One region of the Pseudidiomarina sp. genome, then DNA from elsewhere that is predicted to be linked to it. Evidence: predicted binding sites of a transcription regulator. Region 1 holds the regulator's gene; each other region holds the start of a gene.

Evidence for each region. The regulator sigma-54, encoded in region 1, starts transcription at its own class of promoters, with help from an activator protein. The targets are predictions, from matches to a motif close to GTTGGCACGNNNNTNGNNT.
Region 2: a site for sigma-54 is predicted at 6,632-6,650, ahead of glnA (glutamate--ammonia ligase). Genes of this name have one in related genera too.
Region 3: a site for sigma-54 is predicted at 6,205-6,223, ahead of ACN0UN_RS10485 (DUF4168 domain-containing protein). Genes of this name have one in related genera too.

What each region holds. Positions count from the first base shown of each region.
Region 1 covers NZ_JBLWWR010000002.1:39,747-47,862, forward strand. The annotation lists gene tldD (metalloprotease TldD) at 1-438, shown strand, start outside; gene yjgA (ribosome biogenesis factor YjgA) at 435-938, opposite strand; gene pmbA (metalloprotease PmbA) at 1,118-2,464, shown strand; gene mgtE (magnesium transporter) at 2,461-3,822, opposite strand; gene ACN0UN_RS03085 (HPr family phosphocarrier protein) at 3,859-4,137, opposite strand; gene rapZ (RNase adapter RapZ) at 4,147-4,998, opposite strand; gene ptsN (PTS IIA-like nitrogen regulatory protein PtsN) at 5,024-5,470, opposite strand; gene hpf (ribosome hibernation promoting factor) at 5,474-5,761, opposite strand; gene ACN0UN_RS03105 (RNA polymerase factor sigma-54) at 5,789-7,162, opposite strand; gene lptB (LPS export ABC transporter ATP-binding protein) at 7,171-7,896, opposite strand; gene lptA (lipopolysaccharide transport periplasmic protein LptA) at 7,877-8,116, opposite strand, start outside.
Region 2 covers NZ_JBLWWR010000005.1:35,018-43,133, reverse strand. The annotation lists gene ACN0UN_RS05880 (PepSY domain-containing protein) at 1-596, shown strand, start outside; gene ACN0UN_RS05875 (2Fe-2S iron-sulfur cluster-binding protein) at 593-2,263, shown strand; gene ACN0UN_RS05870 (efflux RND transporter periplasmic adaptor subunit) at 2,374-3,324, shown strand; gene ACN0UN_RS05865 (efflux RND transporter permease subunit) at 3,317-6,445, shown strand; gene glnA (glutamate--ammonia ligase) at 6,737-8,116, shown strand, end outside.
Region 3 covers NZ_JBLWWR010000015.1:5,548-13,663, forward strand. The annotation lists gene ACN0UN_RS10460 (EAL domain-containing protein) at 1-1,742, shown strand, start outside; gene ACN0UN_RS10465 (hypothetical protein) at 1,739-2,740, opposite strand; gene ACN0UN_RS10470 (PH domain-containing protein) at 2,937-4,427, opposite strand; gene ACN0UN_RS10475 (PH domain-containing protein) at 4,420-4,914, opposite strand; gene ACN0UN_RS10480 (type 1 glutamine amidotransferase domain-containing protein) at 5,006-5,698, shown strand; gene ACN0UN_RS10485 (DUF4168 domain-containing protein) at 5,796-6,170, opposite strand; gene ACN0UN_RS10490 (sensor histidine kinase) at 6,330-7,667, shown strand; gene ACN0UN_RS10495 (sigma-54-dependent transcriptional regulator) at 7,671-8,116, shown strand, end outside.

The sequences.
Region 1 (8,116 bases):
ATGAACGCCAGATTAATGGGTGTTAGCCCAACCGGTAACGGCCGCCGCGAAAGCTACGCGCACTTGCCCATGCCACGCATGACGAATACCTACATGCTGGCGGGTGAACATGATCCGCAAGAGATTATTGGCAGTGTAAAGCGCGGTATTTACGCGCCGCATTTTGCTGGCGGTCAAGTAGATATCACGTCGGGAAAATTTGTGTTTTCGGCGTCAGAGGCTTACTTAATTGAAGACGGTAAAATTACTGCGCCAATTAAAGGGGCTACGCTCATTGGTAATGGGCCCGACGCGATGCGTCAAGTTTCCATGGTCGGTCGTGATTTAGAACTCGATCAAGGTGTGGGCGTGTGTGGTAAAGACGGTCAGAGTGTGCCGGTTGGTGTTGGCCAACCGACGCTCAAATTAGATGCATTAACCGTAGGTGGCACCGATTAAAGGGTGACCACCTCACGTAAATATTTGAATAATTCGCGCGCAGCGGCAGGTGATTTACCTTGTTGCGCTTGCTTATTGGCTTGGCGATAAAACTGACGTAGCTTTTGGCGATCAGCATTCGGGTAGCTATCAATAAACTGCTGAATTGCTTCGTCGCCGCTGGCTAAAATACTGTCGCGATATTTTTCCAACTGGTGGAACAATGCACTTTGTTCGTTATGAGCATTTTCCAACTCAGCCAATGCTTGCTGTATGGGTGCGGTGTCGCGATGGCGCATCATTTTACCGATAAGCTGCAATTGACGACGATAACCTTCACGCGTATTACGAATGCGTTGTGCCAGATGAATCGCGTCGAGTAACTCTTCGTCGAGAGGAATCTTGGCCAGCTTACCTTCTGACAAGGTAACAAGTTGCTCGCCGAGTTGCTGTTGAGCCTCGGCTGCGCGTTTTAGTTCTGATTTACTGACAAGATCGTCGTCGTGCTCAAATTCGGTCATGGGGTCGCCTCTGTGTTTTCGAGCGAATTGTACCTGAACACGAGTTATAAATACAAAAACGATATTGGTTATTCGTTATTCGTTAATCGTTATTGGTTATTCGTGCGCAGCACGGACGAACAGCGCAACGGACGAATAACGAGCAGCGAATAACGCCTTAAGGTTTGACAGGAGAAGTAATGATTCCGGATATCAAAGAACTAAGCATCGAACTTCACGACGTTGAAGAAGCAGTAGCGGATGCCATCAAGTATGCAAATAAACTTGGTGTGAGTGCTTCTGAATGTGCAATTAGCCGCAGCAGTGGAATCAACGTTGGCACGCGTTTGGGAGAAGTTGAGACTGTTGAGTTCAATCAAGATGGCGCACTTGGAATCACCGTGTTTCGTGGTCAGCAAAAAGGCTCAGCATCAACGACCGATTTAACCGCTAAGGCGATTCGCGCCGCTGTTGAAAAAGCAAATGACATTGCTCGTTTCACTTCTGCGGATCCTTATGCGGGGCTGGCGCCTGCCGAGCTCATGGCCACCGAGATTCCAGATTTGGACTTGTGTCACCCGGCCGATCAGAGTGCAGAGTTTGCCCTAGAGCAAGCGCTTGCTTGTGAACAACATGCCTTGCAGCTTGATCCGCGCATCGTAAACTCAGATGGAGCTGGCTACAGCAGTCATGTTGGCTATCGTGTATATGGCAATAGTCATGGGTTTGTTGCTGGTTACTTACAGTCTCGCCATAGTTTAAGCTGTGCGCTGATTGCAAAAAGTGGCGATGCCATGCAGCGCGATTACAGCTACACCGTTGCGCGCAATCGGGACGACTTGTGGTCACCTGAATACGTCGCCAAGGATGCCGTAGATGCAACAATTTCGCGTTTAGATTCTAAAAAGATAGCGACTGCAAAAGTACCTATCATCTTCCGTGCAGACGTGGCGAATAGCTTATTCGGTCATTTAGTTGCGGGTATTAGCGGTGGCAGCCTATACCGTAAATCGAGCTTCCTGGTGGATCATTTAGGTAAGCAGGTACTTCCTGAATGGCTAACCATTACCGAGCGCCCGCATTTAGCTGGTGCATTGGCTAGCAGCCCGTTTGATCATGAGGGCCTTGCCACCCATAATCGCGAGATCGTTGCCGACGGCATTTTGCAAACCTACTTGTTAACCAGTTATTCGGCACGCAAATTAAATATGCAGCCAACTGGCCATGCTGGTGGCATTCATACCTGGGAAGTCAACACGCAAGTGGACGACCTCGCTGCGCTATGCAAGCAGATGGGTACGGGATTATTGGTTACAGAACTTATGGGGCAAGGCGTAAACATCGTCAACGGCGACTATTCACGTGGTGCTGCAGGGTTCTGGATTGAAAATGGCGAAATACAGTATCCGGTAGAAGAAATTACGATAGCGGGTAACTTAAAAGACATGTTGCAGAACATTGTGGCAATTGCCGGAGATGTAGACATGCGTCATGGTGTGCGCACCGGCTCGGTATTGTTAGAGGAAATGCGTATTGCCGGTGTTTAACCGAGCAGTAGGGTTGCCGTACCTAAGAATGCAAAGATACCCACAACGTCTGTCACGGTAGTCAGAATGACCCCGCCCGCAAGGGCTGGGTCAATATTGAACTTCTTCAATATTAACGGCACTGTAACACCGGCTAGGCCAGCTGCGAGCAAGTTCGCCATCATCGCAAATGCGATAATACCGCCGATAACTAAATCTTGTTTCCAAATCGCAATCACACCGGCAATCAGCACGGCCCAAATCACACCATTGAGTGCGCCAATCGCTAATTCCTTGCCAATTAACCAGCGTTGGTTACTGGCACCAATATGCCCAAGCGCCATACCACGTATAACCAACGTGAGTGTTTGTGAGCCAGCAATACCGCCCATACTCGGCACAATGGTGTTGAGGATGGCAAGAATCGCCATCTGCGCCAAGATATCTTCAAACATGGAGCTAACAGCGGCGGCAAGCAGTGCGGTCAGCAAATTCACACCTAACCAAATACTGCGACGACGGGTACTTTTTAATACCGGTGCAAAGGTATCCTCATCGTCGTCTAAACCGGCCATGCTCAACATGGAATGTTGTGCGTCTTCACGGATAATATCTACCACGTCATCGATGGTGATACGACCGAGAAGGCGGTTTTCAGCATCGATAACCGGTGCCGATATCCAATCTTGCCGTTCAAACAGTTTTGCGACTTCAGTTTCATCCATTTCAACCGGAATGCCCTGAATGTCTTGATCCATGACTTCGTTAACATATTTGGCTGGATCAACGGTTAGTAGCCGTGTAATTCCTATTTCGCCAATGAACTTGTCATCACGATCCACCACGTACAATTTATCGGTTGCTTCAGGTAGCTCGCCTTTTAGGCGCAAATAACGCAATACCACATCGATGCTTACGTCGGGACGTAAGGTGATGGTATCGGTGTTCATCATACCGCCGGCAGTTTCTTCGGCGTAGGAGAGCGCTTGCTCGGCACGATGCCGATCTTGCTCGTCCATCGACTTCAGAACTTCTTGATAGACCTGCTCAGGAAGGCCACGAAGAACGTAGGCAAGGTCATCGGTATCCATGCCCTCGGTAGCAGCGGCCAGCTTCTCTGGCGCCATTTGGCGGATAACGGATTTTTGAACTTCTTCGGAGAGTTCTTCGAGAATGTCACCATGCTCTTCGGCATCGACCAACTGCCAAATAATGGCACGTGCTTTAGGCGGTGAGGATTCGAGTAGGAGTGCGACATCCCATGCTGGAAGGTTATGCAGCTGACGCCGGGCCTGCACATACATGCCACGGGCTAACGATTCAGAAACTTCCTGAATACGTTGTTCGGCAAATTCTTTGTCGGCAACTTCAGCTAGCATACGATAAACTCCCAGTAATATGAGAAGTTTACCGCATCATTGCGCTTCATCAAAGCGTGATTCAATTAAGTTTGCAATGGCATCCACTGCAACGAGCGCATCTTTACCCTCGGCAACCACGTCAATTTCACGCCCTTGCCCACTGGCTAGCAGCAGCAAACACATCACACTGGAGGCATCAACGTGTTGATCGCCTTGTACAATAGTCACTTTGGCATCGAATTGATGAGAAAGTTTGGCTAATTTGGTGGCTGCACGAGCGTGTAAACCCAATTTATTCCGGATTGTCACTGTGCGACGGATAACCTCACTCACAATAACACCTCACTTATGTCGGCTCGCCTCGCGATGGCGAACCTGTACTTTGAAGGGTTGATCACCAAAGCGCTTAGCAAGTTGCTCTGCGATATAAACAGAACGATGTTGACCACCGGTGCAGCCAATACCAATGGTTAAATAACTGCGGTTACTGCGCTGAAAGTGTGGCAACCAAGTTTCCAAAAACACTTCGAGCTGATGGATAAACTTAGTCACAAGTGGCTGCTGGGCGAAAAAATGTTGCACAGCGGGGTCGCGTCCAGTCAACGGCTTTAACTCAGGCTCCCAGTGCGGATTAGGCAGAATTCGCGCATCGAAGGCGTAGTCTAGGTCGGGCGGTAAACCATATTTATAACCAAACGACTGAAATACCACGATCAATCGTGACGCCGCTTTTCCAAGTACACGCTCGGCGACTTGCTCACTCAACTGATGCACACTCAAATCACTACTGTCGATTCGCCAGGTTGCGCGTTCAGCCAGAGGTTCCAGCATGGTCGCTTCCGCCGCAAGAGCGTCGGCAAGCGGCAGTTCTTTTTGTGACAGCGGATGCAATCGGCGCGTTTCACCAAAGCGGCGTAGTAAAATCGATTCGGAAGAATCAATATAGAGAATTTCTGGTTTGACTTTACTGGGTAGAAAGTCGAGCGCTTCGGTTAGCTCATTTTGGTCTGCAGGTAAATTGCGCACGTCAACGCTAACGGCAACTTTATCGTATTGTTCAATAACTGCATGAACCAAAGTTGGTAATAGCGTTATGGGGATATTGTCCACGCAATAGAAGCCGAGATCTTCAAGCACCCTCAGTGCAATGGTTTTCCCTGAGCCAGATCGGCCTGTAACAATAATAAGTTGCATCGAATTTGGTTACTCTACCATTTGGTTATTTGGTAAAAATTTCGTAGAGATCTTGGTCGCTCTGCGCATCGCGCAATGCCCGCGTACAATTTTTATCATTCAAACGCTGTGCTACGGAAGCTAAAGTTTGTAAATGTTGCTCATGCTCGTCTTCGGGCACAAGCAGTGCAAAAATAATATCCACCGGCTGGTTATCGATTGCATCGAAATCAATGGGCTCAGATAACGTCATTAAAATCGCAACAGGTTTATTGGCACTAGCCAAACGCCCATGCGGAATGGCGACACCGAGCCCTATACCAGTACTGCCTAACCGTTCACGATTGAGCAGGCTTTCAAATACATCAAAGCTAGTGGTGCCGGAGAGGCGAGGCGAGGCCAATTGACCAATGAGCTCAAGTACTTTCTTTTTGCTTGAGCCATCGACTGCACAGCGTGTGCAGTCGGGGCTTAATAAGGTGGATAAATCCATGATTTAGTGGCGTTTTATCTTTTCTTTATGTTTAATTACCTGCCGATCGAGTTTATCAATCAGCCCGTCAATGGCGGCATACATATCTTCATGTTGTGAATCTGCGAAAATTTCACCGCCATTTAAGTGCAGCGTAGCTTCCGCTTTTTGCGTTAACTTTTCAACATTTAAAATGACATGGACGTTATTTATGTGGTCAAAGTGACGCTGAAGCTTACTAAATTTACTGTCAACATAATCGCGCAATGCGTCAGTGATTTCTACGTGATGACCAGTCAGATTAATTTGCATAACATCTTCCTTCTGTTTGTCCAAGATTCAGATAAGACGTTTGCGTTGACTCGAGGGCGGAATGCTCAGCGCTTCTCGATACTTCGCAATGGTTCGTCTAGCTACTTGGATACCCTGTTCAGCAAGGAGTTCAGTAAGTTTACTGTCACTCAACGGCTTTTTCGGGTTTTCCGCAGCAACTAGTTTTTTCAACAAGGCTCTGATAGCTGTTGATGAAGCTTCCCCGCCATTGTCAGTGTTCAATTGACTTGAGAAGAAGTACTTCAATTCAAACACACCACGCGGTGAATGCATATACTTTTGCGTGGTTACCCGTGAAATTGTTGATTCATGCATATCTATTGCGCTGGCGATGTCGGCAAGCACCATAGGTTTCATCGCTTCAGCGCCATGTTCAAAGAAGCCTTGTTGGCGCGCAACAATAGCGCTCGCAACCTTCAATAAGGTTTCGTTGCGGCTCTCGAGGCTGCGGATAAACCATTTGGCTTCTTGTGTTTGTTGGCGAATGTATTGCATGTCGTCTTTTTGTCGCGCGCCTTGGCATAAGTTAAGGTAGCTTTCATTCACTTTAAGTTTAGGCACACTTTCAGGATTTAGCTCAACCACCCAGCGGTTATTTTTTTTGCGAACTAATACATCTGGAATCACATAGTCATCATTCGCGTTGCCAAAGCCTTCGCCTGGCCGTGGCTGAAGGTGTTGAATCAACTCCAGAACCTCAGCAAGGTCCGACTCCGACAGCCGCAATCGCCGCGCTAAAGTGCGGTAATCGCGACTTCCCAATAGCGCCAGATGCTCACGTACCGCCACCAATGCTGCGGCTCGCCAAGGGGTTTGTTCCGGTAAATGCAGCAGTTGCAACTCTAAACATTCGCGTACGTCACGCGCGCCAACGCCTATAGGATCGAAATGCTGAATGCGCTTCAACACCACGGCAACTTCATCGGGCTCGATCGGCTCGCCAATTTGATTCTCGGCAGCAGCCAAAATGTCGTCCAGTGAAACAGTTAAGTAGCCGCTCTCATCAATCGAATCAATAATCGCAAGGGCAATGAATTCATCGGTAGGGGAAAAATGCGACAGCTGCATTTGCCAGATTAAATGGTCTTGAAGGGACTGGTGGGTTTCACCTTGGTAAATTGCATCTTCGCCGTCATAACCAGCAGAGGACTGGCCTAAAGCAGCTGAACACAGGCTGTCCCATGGCGACTCATAGTCGCCAATGTCAGTCTCGCCTTCAGCATCAGCATGCTCGAGCTCAAGCAGAGGATTTTCTTCTAACGCTTGTTGCACTTCTTGTTGCAATTCAAGCGTTGATAACTGCAATAGTTTAATAGCCTGTTGCAACTGAGGTGTCATCGACAGTTGCTGCGAGAACTTAAACTGCAGGCTTTGTTTCATTGCACCACCTACAAGGTGAACTGTTCACCCAGGTAAACGTCTTTCACCTGCTGGTTATTTAGGATGGTCTGGGCGTCGCCACTGGCAATTAATTCACCGTGGCTTACTATGTAGGCATGTTCGCATACCGACAAGGTTTCGCGCACATTATGGTCAGTGATTAACACGCCAATACCGCGGTTGCGCAGGTGTTCAATTATCTTTTTAATATCTAGAACAGAGATTGGATCAACCCCGGCAAATGGTTCATCCAGCAAAATAAATGCAGGGTCTGCCGCGAGTGCCCGCGCGATTTCTACGCGTCGCCGTTCACCGCCAGACAGACTCATACCCAGGCTGTGGGCGATGTGCCCAATGTGAAATTCTTCCAATAACCCGTCAAGACGCTCTTCGCGGCCATTGGCGTCAAGGTCACTGCGGGTTTCCAGTATTGCCATAATATTATCGCGCACCGTCAGCTTGCGGAAAATCGAGGACTCTTGCGGTAAATAGCCGATGCCTCGACGAGCACGCTCATGCATGGGCAATAGTGAGATATCGTCATCATCAATCATGATGCGACCTTTATCGTTGTTCACCAGCCCAACAATCATATAAAACGTGGTGGTTTTACCGGCGCCATTGGGGCCGAGTAAACCAATAATCTGGCCAGACTCAACCGTTAAGCTGACGTCTTTGACTACCTGGCGTTTTTTATATGACTTAGCTAAATGCTCAGCGATTAGTCGGCTCATTGTTGGTGTCACTCTTTTTCTTCGGCATAAATATAGTGGTGACACGATCACTTTCATCGTCACCGCGGTTCGCTGTCATTTGTTGTGTGGCGAAGTTATACACAATTTCACTGCCTTGAATCACGCTATTGCTCTGTGAAACTTTGACATTGCCTGATAGCGTCAATAATTGCTTGGTTTGATCGTAACTAATTATTTCGGCTTCAGCAGAAATTGGAGA
Region 2 (8,116 bases), on a different contig from region 1:
ATCAACATGATGCTGTTATTCAACATGGGAACCATGTGGCGTCATTCAATGATGTCTTAAAGGCGTATCCGGAAGCGTCGCAGATTCAACTTACATCACAGTGGTTAAATCATCAGTGGCAACCTGTGTATCGTATTAGCCACCATGGTATGACTGAGCTCGTTGACGCGCAAAGTATAGCAGTCGTTGAGCTTAGCCAGTCAGACGTACAAGCTATTGCGGAAAAAATGTATGCATTGGGTGAGCAGCCAGCAAGCCGAGTGCAATGGTTAACCGAAAACCCTCCGAGTGAGCTTAACCCTGATCACTTGCCTGTGTGGCGGGTCGATTTCGATGACTTTGGTAGCACCAGCCTTTATTTTTCACCATCAACAGGCGAACTAGTAACCAAGCGCCACACGTTTTGGCGTGGTTTCGATATTATGTGGATGTTGCACATTATGGATTACGAAGAGCGTGTGGATATTGAAAGTTGGTTGCTGCGCGGATTTATTATTGCCAATTTTATTTTCTTAATAACCGGTGCAGTACTGTTGGTTTACACCTTGCGTAAGCCTAAGCCATCACTGAAAACCACCACGGAGGGTTCAGCATGATGCGCTTTTTACAATGGCTTCACCGGTGGACGAGCCTCATTATTATTATCCAAGTATTGTTGTGGGTAATCAGCGGTTTTTATTTTTCATTATCCGGCCATCATGCGATGTCGGGTCATCAATATCACCAAATGGACCATAGTCATGCACCGCTAGCTTCTTCGCGGGCACTTGACTGGCCGCAGATAGTAAACCAATTTTCTGGTATCAGCGGTGTTGATTTGCGTACCGTAGGTGAGGTTCCACAATACGTGGTGACGCACGATGATGGCGTTAGCTACCTTAATGCAACTACGGGTGAGCTGTGGTCAACTTCGGAAGCTATGGCGACTGGCTTGGCACTAGCAACCTATTCAGGCCCCGGGGCCATTGAAAGCGTCACACCGCTTACCGATGGAAGCACGGAAGTTAACGGCTGGCGCGAGCCGGGGTATCGCGTTGATATGCGCGACGATTTAAATACACGGATTTATGTCGACGCAGCTTCGGGCACAGTGATTGAGCATCGCAATACCCCATGGTTATTGGCGGATTGGGCGTTCAAGTTGCACTTTATGGACTACAGCGGTGAGCGCAATTTTAACCATCTACTTATTGTCAGTGCCGGTGTTGTAACACTTTGGTTTACCTTATCAGGTTTGATCTTGTTAGGGCGTAACCTTGCACGCGGTGATATGAATCCTCGCCGTAAGCAAACTTACCTAGAGTTTTACCAAGCGCAGCAACAGCCAATTGCTAGCGGATGCGGTGGGGGCGGAACGTGCGGGTTGTGCAAAGTACGCTTTCGGGGCTTAGTGCCCAGCCCAACGAAAAACGAACGCGCCATGCTGACGGAATCCGATTTGAATGATGGACTGCGCTTAAGCTGTCAACATCGTATCAGCAAGGGTCACGAGGTTGATATTGCTGCCACCGACGCGCGTCAGATCAAACTTAAGCTTGTGCATAATCGCGTATTAACCCCGAGCATTCATGAATTGACGTTTCTGCCTCAAACAGAATCGGACTTCAACTATCAAGCGGGACAGTTTATGCAGTTTCTTATCCCGTGCAGAACCGGCAATGAAGCTGTGGTGTTACATCGAAACTATTCGTTCGCAACCGCACCAGGACAACCGGAACTGACGTTTACAGTTCGTAAAATGCCAGCGCCGAATACCAGTTGTCAGCCTGGACTCGGGTCGACTTATTTATGCAGCATGAAAACTGGCGATACGATAGATGCTATAGGGCCGATGGGCGATTTCTTGCTCAACAATGAAGCGGCGAATGAACGGCGACAGGTGTTTATCGGCGGTGGCGCGGGTATTGCGCCATTGCGTGCACTGATCCAAGCGGAATTGGAATCGGCACAGTCAAATCGTCCAATTCAGTTCTTCTACGGCGCACGTAATAAATCTGAGCTGTGTTATTACGACGACTTTATGGCTTTGCAAAGCGAAGAACGCTTGCAATATCATCCAGTTTTATCTGAGCAAGATGATAATTGGCGGGGTCTGAGCGGTTTTGTACATGAAATTGCACAAGCTTGGGTTCAAACACAAGATGTGCAATCGCTCGATGTTTATGTTTGCGGTCCGCCCGCTATGTTAGCTGCAACGCAAGCCATGCTGAGCGCAATAGGGGTTCCGCAAGAGCATATTCGTTACGATGACTTTGGCATTTAAAACGTTATTTTAGATAAATACGAAATAAATCATTAACAGACTTATTTTTTGCTCTATAATTTCAATAAATACCGTATTGAAGTTTGGCAACGATAAGTCTGGAGATGATGATGTCTGTCTACAAATGGGTCTATCTACTCGTTATTTGTATCGCTGGAGTGGCCTGCGCTACTGCCGCCGAATTGTCGCTGAAGCAATCAACGATTGCAGAGTATCTGCGCTTACAAGGCTTGGTGGAATCAACCAATAGCGCCACGGTATCGGCACAGGTATCTGGTCGTGTTGAACGGGTGCTGGTAGATGTCGGTGATGAAGTACCAGCTGGAACAACCTTGCTGACGATTACTTCCGTTGAGCAATACCAAATGCTGACCCAAGCGCAAGCGCAGGTTGCCGCAGCCCAGGCCACCTTGATTGCCGAGCAGCAAGAGTACGACCGTATTCTAAGCCTGGTTGAACGTGACTTGGTGCCGGTTGCTGAGCGCGATCGTGCCAAAGCACGGCTCGACAATGCCAAAGCACAACGGCGTTCGGCTGAAGCTGCCGTTGAACGCGCTGAAGAGCAGTTGTCATACACCGAAGTGAAAGCGCCTTATGCCGGCATTGTCAGCGCGCGCATGGTAGAGCCGGGCGAATTGGTGCAACCCGGCACCCCGTTACTATCAGGCTTTGACCCAAGCGAACTGCGTTTGCATGTCGACCTGCCAGCGAGCTATGCCCAAGCGGCAAAAGACTTTGAATGGGCTCGTATTAATGGCTTGGAGCCGACCTCGCAGCAAGTGTTTCCAACCGTACACAGCCAGTCCAGCACCGTGCGCATGCGCTTGATATTGCCCCATGACAGTGGGCTAATGCCAGGGCAATGGCAGCCAGTGCTGGTAAAAGTTGGTGAGCATCAAGGCGTACAAGTGCCATTAGCAGCGGTGTACCATCAAGGTGAGTTGACCATGGTGCGAATGCAAGACAATACCTGGCGCGCAGTGCGTTTGGGCTTGCAGCAAGACGGACACATCGAAATCGTGAGTGGTTTACAAGCGGGCGAGGTGATCAGCTATGAGTAACAAACCCCTCGGCATCGCAGGTAAAATTGCGGCGTGGGGTGAACGTTCTCAGCTTACCCCACTGCTTGCTATCTTTGGTCTCTTGCTCGGCATCATGGCCGCGTTAATCACGCCGCGTGAAGAAGAACCGCAAATTGACGTGACCATGGCGGATGTCATGGTGGTGTTTCCCGGCGCCGATGTAAGCCAAGTTGAAGCGCAGCTGGCTACCCCGTTAGAGCAGCATTTTTCCCGCATGCAGGGCATTGAACACATTTACTCGGTATCTCAGTCGGGCCAAGCACTGGTGACGGTTCAGTTTGAAGTGGGCGTACCGCGCGAAAAAGCGCTGGTTGAACTGTTCGACAGTTTATCGAGCTGGCAAGTACGCCACCCCAGCTTCTCTCAGCCCTTAGTGAAAGCGCGCGGCATTGACGATGTTCCTATACTTGGGTTAACCATTACCTCAGATGGGCTTGATCTAAAATCGGTAGCTGACACCTTAATTGAACCGCTCCAAAATGTGAGCGGTGTGCGTGAAGTGGCCGTTATTGGTGCCGAGCCAGAACAGATCAATGTGACTCTGGATAACACCGCACTAAGCCGTATTGGCCTCGACTTTAATGCTGTCAGCCAAGCGCTATCAGGACAAAATCAAAGTGCTCAAGCGGGCTATCGCTTGCAAGACGGGCAACAAATTCCAGTGCAAGCCAGTAGCTTTATCGACAGCGTTTACACCTTGCGTAACTTGATTGTTGCTAACGTTGACGGCAAGCCCGTGCGCTTGGAGCAAGTTGCTGAAATAAGTGACAGCGCAGTGGTGCCGTCGCGCTATGTATGGTCGCGCCCCGCAGGCGGTGAAGCACAACCTGCAGTGACCTTGGCCGTGACCAAAAAAACCGGTGAAAACGCGGTGGTGGTGGCCCAAGAAGTGCTGGCCCGATTAGACACCCTCAAGCAGCAGTGGCTACCCCCTGAAATCACCATCGACGTGACCCGTAACTACGGGCAAACCGCCGATGATAAAGCTTCCAAGCTGATTCAAAAGCTCATTTTTGCAACCATCTCGGTGGTTGCCTTGGTGCTGTTAACGCTGGGCAAGCGCGAAGCCGTTGTGGTGGGTAGTGCGGTGGTGCTGACCTTGGCCATGACACTCTTTGCATCCTGGGCTTGGGGTTTTACCCTGAACCGCGTGTCGTTATTCGCACTGATATTTTCAATCGGTATTTTGGTCGATGACGCCATTGTTGTGGTGGAAAACATACATCGCCACCTTGGCTTAGGGAAGTCATTAAAAACAGCAATTCCAGCTGCCGTTGACGAAGTGGGTGGGCCGACGATTTTGGCCACCTTCACCGTTATTGCCGCATTGCTACCGATGGCCTTTGTGAGCGGGCTGATGGGCCCGTACATGAGCCCAATTCCGATTAATGCGTCGTTGGGTATGTTGCTCTCGCTGATTATTGCGTTAACCGTTACACCGTGGCTGGCCCGTCATTTATTGAAAGACGAACACCACGAAGGCGAAGCACATAGCAGCAAGCTGCATAACTTTTTTGAAAAAATCATGCAGCCACTGCTAACCCACCGCAAGCGGCGCTACTTTATGGGCTTTGGCTTAATTGCCCTGATTGTGTTGATGATGGGGCTGGCCTTTGTGCAAGCCGTGGTTATGAAAATGCTGCCGTTTGATAACAAAAGCGAAATTAAACTGGTGCTGGATATGCCAGAAGGCAGCACCTTAGAAGACACCAATGCCGTATTGATGCAATTAGCGCAGAAGCTCGATGAAGTGGACGAAGTTGTCGCCACCCAGATTTATGCGGGAACGGCATCACCGATAGGTTTCAACGGCTTAGTGCGTCAGTATTACTTGCGGCAAGGCGCCAATATGGGCGACATACAAGTCACCCTTGCTGGCCTTGGCGACCGTGACCGCGCCAGCCATGACATTGCCTTGGCCCTTCGCCCCATGCTGACACCTATTGCGGATGCCGTAGGCGCTTCGTTGAAGATTGTTGAAGTGCCACCGGGGCCGCCCGTGCTGGCACCGATTGTCGCCGAGCTCTATGGCCCATCGGCCAATGCCCGCGAACAGGGTGCGCGTGACTTGCTTGCACAGTTGCGCGCTACCGAAGGTGTGGTGGACATTGACAGCACCCTCGTCGCCGATGCCTCGCAAGAAATCTGGCAAGTAAACCGCGCACGTGCGGCGCAACTTGGCGTATCTGCGGGGCAAGTGGTACAGGTTCTACAAACAGCGCTGGCCGGTATGGATGTCACCTTTTTGGCGACACCCGGACAAACCCAGCCGGTGCCCGTAAAACTGCGTTTGCCGGCCGATTGGCAAGGGGAGTTAGCACAACTGGAAAGCCTGTCGGTGACCAGCCAAACCTCCGGTGAAGCGATTCCTATTGCTGAATTGATTGACCGAGAAAAGCTGGCCTATGCCCAGCCGATATATCACAAAGATCTGCGGCCTGTTGTGTATGTAACCGCCGACATGGCCGGTGAACTCGACAGCCCACTGTACGGCTTATTCGACGCCGCCAGTGATATTGATATTCCCCAAACCTTCATTGCGCAACCCGATATCTGGGATCAAACTGCACTGAAGTGGGATGGCGAATGGCAAATTACTTATGAGACTTTCCGCGACATGGGCCTGGCTTATGCGGTCGGATTGCTGCTGATTTATGTGCTTGTGGTCGGCCACTTCGGCAGCTACATGACGCCCTTGGTGATCATGGCGCCAATACCACTAACGTTAATTGGCATCATGCCAGGCCATGCGTTATTGGGAGCGCAATTCACAGCCACCTCCATGATTGGCATGATAGCGCTGGCAGGCATTATCGTGCGTAACTCGATTTTGCTGGTGGACTTCATTCGGGAAGAAGTCGCCGCCGGCAAAGATCTCAATACCGCCGTAATCGAAGCCGCAGTGGTGCGCGCCAAGCCGATTACCCTAACCGCAATTGCCGCTATGATGGGTGCGTTCTTTATACTCGACGACCCCATTTTTAACGGCCTTGCCGTCAGCCTGATTTTCGGTATCGCGGTTTCCACGGCGTTGACGCTCGTGGTTATTCCGTTGTTGTACGCGTCGCTTCTGCGACGCCGAATTGCTGAAGAGCGTTAATCGTTAATCGTTAATCGTTATTGGTTGTTCCGAATAACGAATAACCAATAACGAACAACGCCTTCAAATCCTTTGCACTTCCGTGGTGCATTAATTTGCACTATAATGGTGCAAATTGAGTCATTAGCCAGCACCTTCAATGCATATAAAACAAGTTAACCTATTGAAAAATGTGTCAAATATAATCTTGGCATCGTTTTTGCTTTAATTTGGTGCAAAGAAGCAAGCACTTCATTCGATGCTTGCTATACTCATTCTGAACCTAGTACATGCACGATCGCGGAGGATCACATGGCAACACCACAAGACGTTATGGCTTACATTGAAGAACACGATGTCAAATTCGTGGATTTACGCTTTACCGACACTAAAGGTAAAGAACAGCATGTGACCATCCCGGTTTCGCAAATCAACGAAGAGTTTTTCGAAGAAGGCAAAATGTTTGATGGTTCGTCCATCGGCGGTTGGAAAGGCATCAACGAGTCAGACATGGTGCTTATGCCAGATTGTGACTCTGTGGTTTTAGACCCGTTCACGGATGAAATCACCATGAACGTGGTGTGTGACATCCTTGAGCCAGACACCATGCAAGGTTATGACCGTGACCCGCGTTCAATTGCGCGTCGTGCGGAAGAATATCTGCAAAGCATGAACATTGGTGATTCGGCGTTTTTCGGCCCAGAGCCAGAGTTCTTCTTGTTTAACGATGTGCGTTTTCATACTGATATGAGCGGCTCGTTCTACAAAATCGAAGCAGACGAAGCGAAATGGAACTCAGGAAAAGAATACAAAGAAGGTAACTTGGCGCACCGTCCAGGTGTGAAAGGCGGTTACTTCCCAGTGCCACCAGTTGACTCGGCGCACGACATTCGTAGCACCATGAGTACGGTTATGGAAGACATGGGCTTAGTTGTTGAAGCGCATCACCATGAAGTTGCAACTGCGGGTCAAAACGAAGTGGCAACACGCTTTAACACCTTGGTGAAAAAAGCGGATGAAATCCAAATTTATAAGTATGTAGTGCACAACGTCGCGCATTCATACGGCATGACGGCTACCTTTATGCCGAAGCCAATTGTTGGCGATAACGGTTCAGGCATGCACGTGCATATGTCGATTAGCAAAGACGGTAAAAACCTGTTTGCTGGCGACCAGTACGGTGGTTTGAGCGAAATGGCGTTGTATTACATTGGCGGTATCATCAAGCACGCACGTGCGCTGAACGCGTTCTGTAACCCAACCACCAACTCGTACAAGCGTTTGGTGCCAGGTTATGAAGCGCCAGTTATGTTGGCCTACTCGGCGCGTAACCGCTCTGCGTCAATTCGTATTCCGGTTGTTGCAAGTGCAAAAGCACGTCGTATTGAAGTGCGTTTCCCTGACCCGGCGGCAAACCCGTACTTGTGTTTCGCGGCGTTGTTGATGGCTGGTCTTGACGGTATTAAAAACAAGATTCACCCTGGCGATGCAATGGACAAAGACTTGTATGACTTGCCAGCGGAAGAAGCGAAAGAAATTCCGACGGTATGTCACTCGTTAGAAATGGCGTTGGAAGCGTTGGACAAAGACCGTGAGTTCTTGACTGCGGGCGGCGTGATGACTGACGCGATGATTGATGCGTACATTAAACTGAAGCACCAAGAAGTGATGAAGTTGAAAATGACCACGCAC
Region 3 (8,116 bases), on a different contig from region 1:
TATGGCTCCGCCGCCGCGTTAAGCAACGAACACTGGAGTTATTTCACAGTGAATTGAAGCTCAATACCATTTTAGATTCCGTTGAAGCCTATATTTTTATTAAAGATAAAGAACTGAAATATCAGTATGCGAACAAAAAGGTCTGCGATTATTTAGGTACTACCACGGCAGGCATCATCGGACAGAGTGACACAGCATTTTTTGATGAAGAAACTTGCACGCACCTACGCGAAAATGACATGCGTGTTATTGAACAGGGTCTGCGAGTTTCGAATGAAGAAGACAATGTCACCACTGACGGTTCGGTACGCCACTTTTTATCAGTAAAAATCCCGTTGCGTGACGCCTACGACAGTGTTTATGCGCTGTGCGGTATTTCAACGGACATCACTGAACATATTACGATTAAAGAGTCGTTAAATCAGTTGGAGTATTACGACACCGTTACCGGCTTAGCGAATCGTAAGCTGTTATTAAAAAACTTAGAACATGCATTAGCCAGTGCCAATAGAACTCAATACGACGGCGCATTATTAACAATTGATTTAACAGATTTTACCATTATTAACGAAACCTTGGGTCACATAGCTGGTGACAACGTGCTACAGCAGGTGGCACAGCGAATTCGGGCACGCATAGACGACACCGATACCGCAGCACGACTGGGCTCGGATGACTTTGTGGTTATCTTAGAAGATATCAGTCAGGACACCGATCAGGCGGTATTGGATGTTCGCAATTGGGCGCGTGAATTGTTGGATTTGTTGGCTGAACCTTATGATTTGGGTGACATAACCCATACCACAAGCGCCAGCATTGGCGTCACGATGTTTTCTGACAGCCAAGACGACGTGGCGGGGCTTCTAAAAAATGCAGACTTGGCCATTTCTGAAGCAAAAGCTCAGGGGGGCGGGTCGATTCGTTTCTTTAACCCGGTAATGCAAGAAAATATTAACCGTCGCATGTTAATTGAATCTGCGTTGCGCCGTGCGGTGAAACATCAAGAGCTTGAAGTCCATTTACAACCGCAGGTAAATGAACGTCACGAAGTGGTTGCTGGAGAACTGCTGTTACGCTGGACAGATCCTGATCTCGGCTCAATTTCTCCGGCAGAATTTATTCCAATTGCTGAAGCAAGTGGGCTCATTATTCCGCTGGGTGCTTGGGTCATCGAACAGGCGTGTCGAACGCTTAGCGATTGGCAAACGATGGATGCGCTGAAGCATATTCCGTTGGCAGTGAACATTAGCCCACGGCAATTTCGCCACGGCGGGTTTGTCACTCAAGTTGAGCATTGCCTGCGCGAAGCAAAACTTCCGGCGGGGTTGTTGGAGCTTGAAATTACAGAGGGCATGTTAATTGACAATGTCGACGTGACCGTGAAGCGCATGTACAAGCTGGGTGATCTGGGCGTGCGTTTCTCACTGGATGATTTCGGTACCGGCTACGCGTCATTGGCTTATTTGAAGCAACTTCCGCTGTACCAGTTAAAAATTGATCAGTCGTTTGTACGCGATATGCTCACTGATGTGAACGACGATGTCATAACCCAAACCATTCTGGGCTTGGGTAGAAACTTGAAGCTGTCAGTTATTGCCGAAGGTGTCGAAACCGTCAAGCAACGCGACCATTTGCAGGCAATGGGGTGTACCAAGTTTCAAGGCTTTTTGTTCGGCAAGCCAGCGCCCATTGCAGAGTGGCAGGCTCGCCTGTTAGAAAGTACTGCGCTGACGGTTGATTAGCGGATGGGCGGCACCAGCAATTGAATTTTTTCAGGCACCATGCGCATCAAATGAACCCGAAGTGGATGCCAAAATACTGACAACAATAACAACCCGAAGCCAATGACCAAGCCAATAATTGCTGCACCTAAATTCACCACACCGAAGCTTGTCAGCAGCGCACCAAACACATAAATAACGTATGACAAGGCCGAGACCATCAACGCACGTCGATCAAGAATCAGCGACATCGCACTAAGCACCAGGTAAAGCACGAGAGTAATCAGAGCTTGGGTTACGCTAACATCAAAATCGCTATCCGCTAAAGTCACGAAGATAGGATGCACCAATAATGGGGCCGCCAATAAGTGCAACCAAAACGCCACGTCTGACTGTCGGGTTTGTCGTTGCCGATCACGACTGTCCCAACGCAGCGCCAAGAGAAATACCAACACACCGCAAGCAAACAAGGTAACTTTTAGTAACGTATCGGAAAACGCAAACACCATGGATAACGCCGAGACTAAAATGCCAATGAATGCGGCGAGTCCTGCAGCTAACGTGAGCGGTACTTTAAAACGGTACCAGTGCGCAACAGCGACCAGCGTGGTGACGAAAAATGCCAGCAATGAAATGCTACCAGGGCTATCCAAAACAGCAAAATTATTGGTTATCGCGAAAAACACGCCGCCCAAGCAAAAGCCTAACAAGACAATAGATGGCAGAGCCATGCGTCGTCTCAAAGTAAAATATTCGGCCATACCCCAAGCCGCTGCCGCAACCAATAAGCCGCCAAGCCAAGGGGTGACCGTATTACCCAGAGTACCCAGAGCAACGAGCGCGAGTACGGCCGCAATCACGACAAAAATATCATTGAAGCCACTAATGAGTCGAAAGTGCTCTTCGTCTTGAATGGTCATGTGCCGTTGTTTTTGCACGTAATCACGGAAAGCTTGCGCCTGCGCTTCCGGCAAAACCCCTTCTTGCACGGCAGACGTTAAATCGTCATCGGTATACATATGCGAGTTCCTTACGTGAATTCCTGATATTAAGAGCGTGTTCAAAAAATGAACTGTTATTGATGCTGGCACGAAAACAATTTACTGTCGACAGATAAGCGTAACAAACTGTTGCGTAGCTTGTTTTCGTATGAGAACAACGATGCCACGCCACCATTGCATTTGCGCTAGCGAAGAACTCTGCGGCGCTATTTAACTACATCCAACGCTGGTGGTTGTTAGCAATAGTAGCGCTCCAGTCACGTTGTAGATTGAATGCGATTTCAGCCGGTTGGTATTTGATCACTTGTGCGCCGGCAGCGGTGTGTACAACAACGTCAGCGTAGCCGAGCAAACGTAACCACGGCGACTGATACACGTCTATCTGCTGCGTTTTATAAAGCGGATACCAACTTTCAATACGACCAAAAACGCCACGTTTAATACCAAGCCAGCCTTCAGTCATGACATAGCCATAGTTTTGCCAACGCGCTACGGTGTAGGCTTGTAGAAGCACCCAAACCAGAGCGCCAATAACCAGCCCAAGTTGCGGCGGTTGCCAATTAAAGTACCCCACTACAGCCACTGCTGGCGCAACCAAGGCCACCCAGAACGACGGGTTCAATAGCGCAATTGAGCTTATTCGCTGCCATGGCACGGTACTTCTATCAGGCAGTTGCAACCAATGGCATAGCTCATCCACGCCTGCTTGCGTCAATACGGGGAGAACAAAAGCACCGGCAGAACCTTGTTGTTGCGCATGCGCGGACGGTTGCAGTTGACTGACGCGCGCACTAAAGCGACCTAACAGGCGGCCACGAAGATTTTGCTTTAGGCGTACGCGTTGTAATTTATGGTAGCGAAAACTTACCGTGCGAATACTAAACAGCCCCGAGCGGGCCTGATAACGCTGATTAGCAATGGTGAACTGTAAATTATAGTAACTGGCAATTGTGACACCAATAGCTAAGGTAAATAAAACCAGCAGCGCGGTTACCACCAGCCCGACATTTAACCACAAGCTTTGCTCAATAAATTTTACGTTGGCTTCCAACCAAGGAACAAGCTGCTCTTCCAGCACATCGGTTTGCGAAAGTGGGTAGATAAGCACGGCCAGCAGTACGAAAACTTTATTGTCCATAATGCCCGCGCGAACAATTTCACTGAGCGAATAGTTCCGTTGTAAATCTGTGTGTTGTGCGCTTTCACTCACCGAACCGCCATTGGATTCCGCGTCGGTTGAACGGTGCGTGCTTGCCGCTTGCGCCAACATACGTTGGCGTAAGTCTTGGGCCAGTGCTATTGGTAAGCCCGGTATTTCAACTTCCTTGCCAGCTGAGCCTGCGCTGTCGACGCGCAAAATGGTTAGATTAAACGGCCGGAAATACCAAGTCTGATCCAGCTCAGCCTGTTGAATACGCTCATACTTCAGGGTGAGACTCTTTTTGCCAAATACCCCAGTGCGCAGGTGTACTGCGTCATCGGTAAGCGCATACAGGAAAAAATGATGGTTCAAAATGGCGCTGATCACAATAAAAACTAAGTAGCCGCCGCCTACCGCGTAAGGTAGCCAGTCGTTATCGGTTACAAAAATTACGGCGAGTACCGGAATAAAGTTGGTAATGTTACGGACAAACTGCCGTATTTCTTTTGCAACGAAAAAGCCCAGTGTTAATAGCGAAGTGCGTTGCCAAGTTAACTCAGTCATCGTTCTTGTCACTCACTGGCTCTGCAGCAATAGTATTCACCAGCTCTGCTTTCATGGCTTCCGCAGTCGCCAGTTTTAGCCCTGGTATACTTAAATCTGCACCACCACTGCCGGCGGTGTATAACGTCAGGTGCGCAAGCCCAAGCAGACGCTCAATAAACCCTTGGCGCACTTCCACATGTTGAATGCGATTCAGCGGTACAGCGCGGGTTAAGCGCCATAATGCGCCGCGGCGCAAGTGCATGGACACATCGGTGCTTGCATAAGCGGTAAATTGAAATCGACGTGATGACCAGAATAGGCCGAAAAATAAGGTTAAAACCGCCCAAGGAATTCCCAGCCATAGTGGGTTAGGCAGCCAGCCAGTTGACGGGCTGAACAGATACAAGCCAATCGCAATGAGCGCCAAAATACTCATATCGATAAGCACAATTAACTGTAAATAAGTTTTGTAAGCGGGCTCAACAGGCTTCCACGCAATTGTCATGTGATCGTTTCCTTACTTGAAAAGGTATGTTTTAGCACCCATGTATCTTTCATGTAACTCTAACACGAAGTAAAAAAATAGGAGCAAGCTCATGAAAATTTTAATGGTTTTAACCTCGCACGAGCAGCTCGGTGACAGTGGCCATAAGACTGGCTTTTGGGCCGAAGAATTCGCCGCACCGTACTACGCATTTAAAGATGCGGGTGCTGAAGTGGTGTTAGCCAGCCCCAAAGGTGGCCAGCCGCCAATTGATCCAAACAGTGAACAGTCCGATGCACAAACGACAGCAACAGTGCGTTTGTTTGAAGACCCTGAGACAATGGAGAAGCTTGCGACAACCCTCAAATTAAGCGAAGTTACAGCCGATAAATTTGATGCGGTTTTCTACCCAGGTGGGCATGGCCCGCTGTGGGATTTAAGCGAAGACCCACTATCCATTGGCCTGATACAACAGTTCTGGGAGCAAGAAAAACCGGTTGCAGCGGTATGCCATGCGCCAGCGGTGTTAGTGAATGTGAAAACCCCAGCGGGTAAGCCGCTAGTAGCAGGCCGTAAAGTCAGTGGCTTCACGAACACTGAGGAAGCTGCGGTGGGCTTAACGGACGTTGTTCCATTCTTGCTTGAAGATAAGCTGAAAGAACTCGGTGGTGTGTATCAGAAAGTTGATGACTGGAAACCATTGGCCGTGGTGGATGGCAATTTAATTACTGGGCAAAACCCGGCAAGTTCAGAGGCAGTTGCTGGCGAGTTGCTAAAACGCTTAAAAGCGCTTCACGTGAATTAAGTGGCACATTGGTCGGTATAACATCCGACACAACGGACACAAAAAAGCCAACCTTGGGGTTGGCTTTTTTTGTTGCTGCGTGTTGATTAATACGCGTTTATTCAGTCATTTCCTGCAAGCGAGCACGTAGCTCTTCGTCTTGCTGAATACGCTGAACAATGGTGTTGTACTCTTGCGGTGAAAGACCAGAATCATTCACAGCTGACACCATTTCTTCTTGTGCTTTACGCTGAATTTCTTGCGCTTGCTCAGCATCTTCAGCGCTTTGGAACTGCTCTGAATATTTATTGCTGATTTCCTGCACATTGCTCATGGCAGTAACAAACTTTTCCAGCATCGCATCAGTTAGTTCAATCGACTGCTGTTGCTGCATCATTTGTTGCTGTTGTGACTGACCTTCTTGTGGTGCAGCCATTGCCGCAGAACCAGAAAATAAAGCCGCGATTGCTAAAGCTGTCATTGTTTTACGCATAGATATATCTCCTATTTTGAGTTCAATTTTAATGTTGCAAGAGGTGTGCCAACTTTCGAGAATTAGATAACTCATTGTAATTAAAGATTAAACGCTGGAGCCTCGATCCACGTTACTGATTTGTGTATAATTTCGATACACACTTTGCAGGAATAAACCGTGACAAAAAGATACAGCCTATGGTTAGCCAAGGGGTCGGGCCTACAGCGAACGTTGACGTTTTACATCATGCTGCCATTGTTGGCACTGTCCGGTATCGCGATAGGTATCGGGCTTGAACGTGCCGCAGAATTTCAGAATGAGCGGTTGCGCGATGACCTTGAATTGGTCGGGCGAGCTATACATGTGCCCGTCAGTGATGCGCTGATTCGGCGTGACATTACAGCGGTTCAGGCTAGCCTCGACTCGGTATTTAAAATCGGTCGCGTATATGGTGCCTCGGTTTATGATACCGAGGGCGCACTTGTTGCATCTGCTGGGGTTACCGAGCGGGATTTATCCGAAAGCCTGTTGGCGGAGCAAGTTATCCTCACCGGCGAAACGCAAGACAGCTATCGGCAAGTGGCAGGGCGCGATGTATTTTCGCAGTTTGTGCCTATTCAAGACCGTGGCGGCCAAATTATTGGGTTCATGCAGCTAAACCGCCGAGCTCAAGATTTCGACAACTCATTTACACAACTGTCCCAAATCGCATGGGGTACTTGGTTGGTACTGGCGCTGGCAACAGTAGCTATCTTAGTGTTCGGGCATTACCGCGGCGTTGGTCGCTATGTGGAACTCAAGCTGGAACAACAGCGCCGGGAACAGGAAAAGATGGTTGCTATCGGTCAGGTGTCGAGTGGCGTTGCACATGAGCTTGGTGCACCGCTTACGGTTATTGATGGGCGCGCCAAGCAATTGCTAAAACGTCATGACGACCCAGAGTCACAACGGCAATTGCAAGCAATTCGTGGCCAAGTTCAGCGTTTAACCAAAATGGTCAAACAACTGCTGGCATTCAGCCGCACGCCAGTTTCAGCGAAGCAGCCTGTAACGATTTCCAGCTTGCTTGATCAAGCATGCAACAGTATCTCATTTGAACAGTCGCAAGGCGGGCCCAAAGTCGCGTTAAATCACCCCCCTTCAGCGATCACCATTGAAGCTGACGCGCAACGACTGGAGCTCGCCTTAGTGAATATATTGCGAAACGCGCTGCAAGCCGCAGAACACAACGTTGAAGTGGCCGTAAACACTGCACCTGACCAAATTTCCATTCATGTGCGCGACGATGGTGCCGGATTACCTGATAGTGTTGCGCAAGAAGATTTAACGAAGCCATTCACCACCACTAAGAAAACCGGCGAGGGTACGGGGCTTGGCTTGGCGCTTGTCAGTTACATTATGGCGGATCACCAAGGCATGCTGTCCCTGAAGAACTGGCACACCAACGACCAAACGGTTGGTGGTTGCGAAGTGGTCTTAACGTTGCCGCGCAAGCAACAAGCGAACAGGAGCTAAACCATGAACACCAAAAGCGTTCGCATTGCGGTAATTGAAGATGACCCAGGTTTACGTGAGTTGCTACACGAAGAACTGGAAAGTGTCGGTTATAACGTCGCAGCGTTTACTGACGTTGAATCATTTCAGGACCAGCAAACCACGTTCGAAGCACAGTTGGTGGTCAGTGATATTCGCCTGCCGGGTATGAGCGGCCTTGAGTTGCTGGCGCAATTGCAAACTCAGGACAAGGCGCCCCCCCTTATTCTCATCACCGCCTTTGGCACCGTGGACCAAGCCGTAGAAGCTTTAAAACAAGGTGCAGATGACTTTCTGACCAAGCCGTTAGATCTTGAGCACTTGTTGGTTAGTGTTGAGCGGGTACTAACATTTCATCAGTTACGTGATGAAGTTGAGCAGTATCGCCAGTCGCAGCAGCGCACCGCGGAAGGGCCAGCGGGAATTATCGG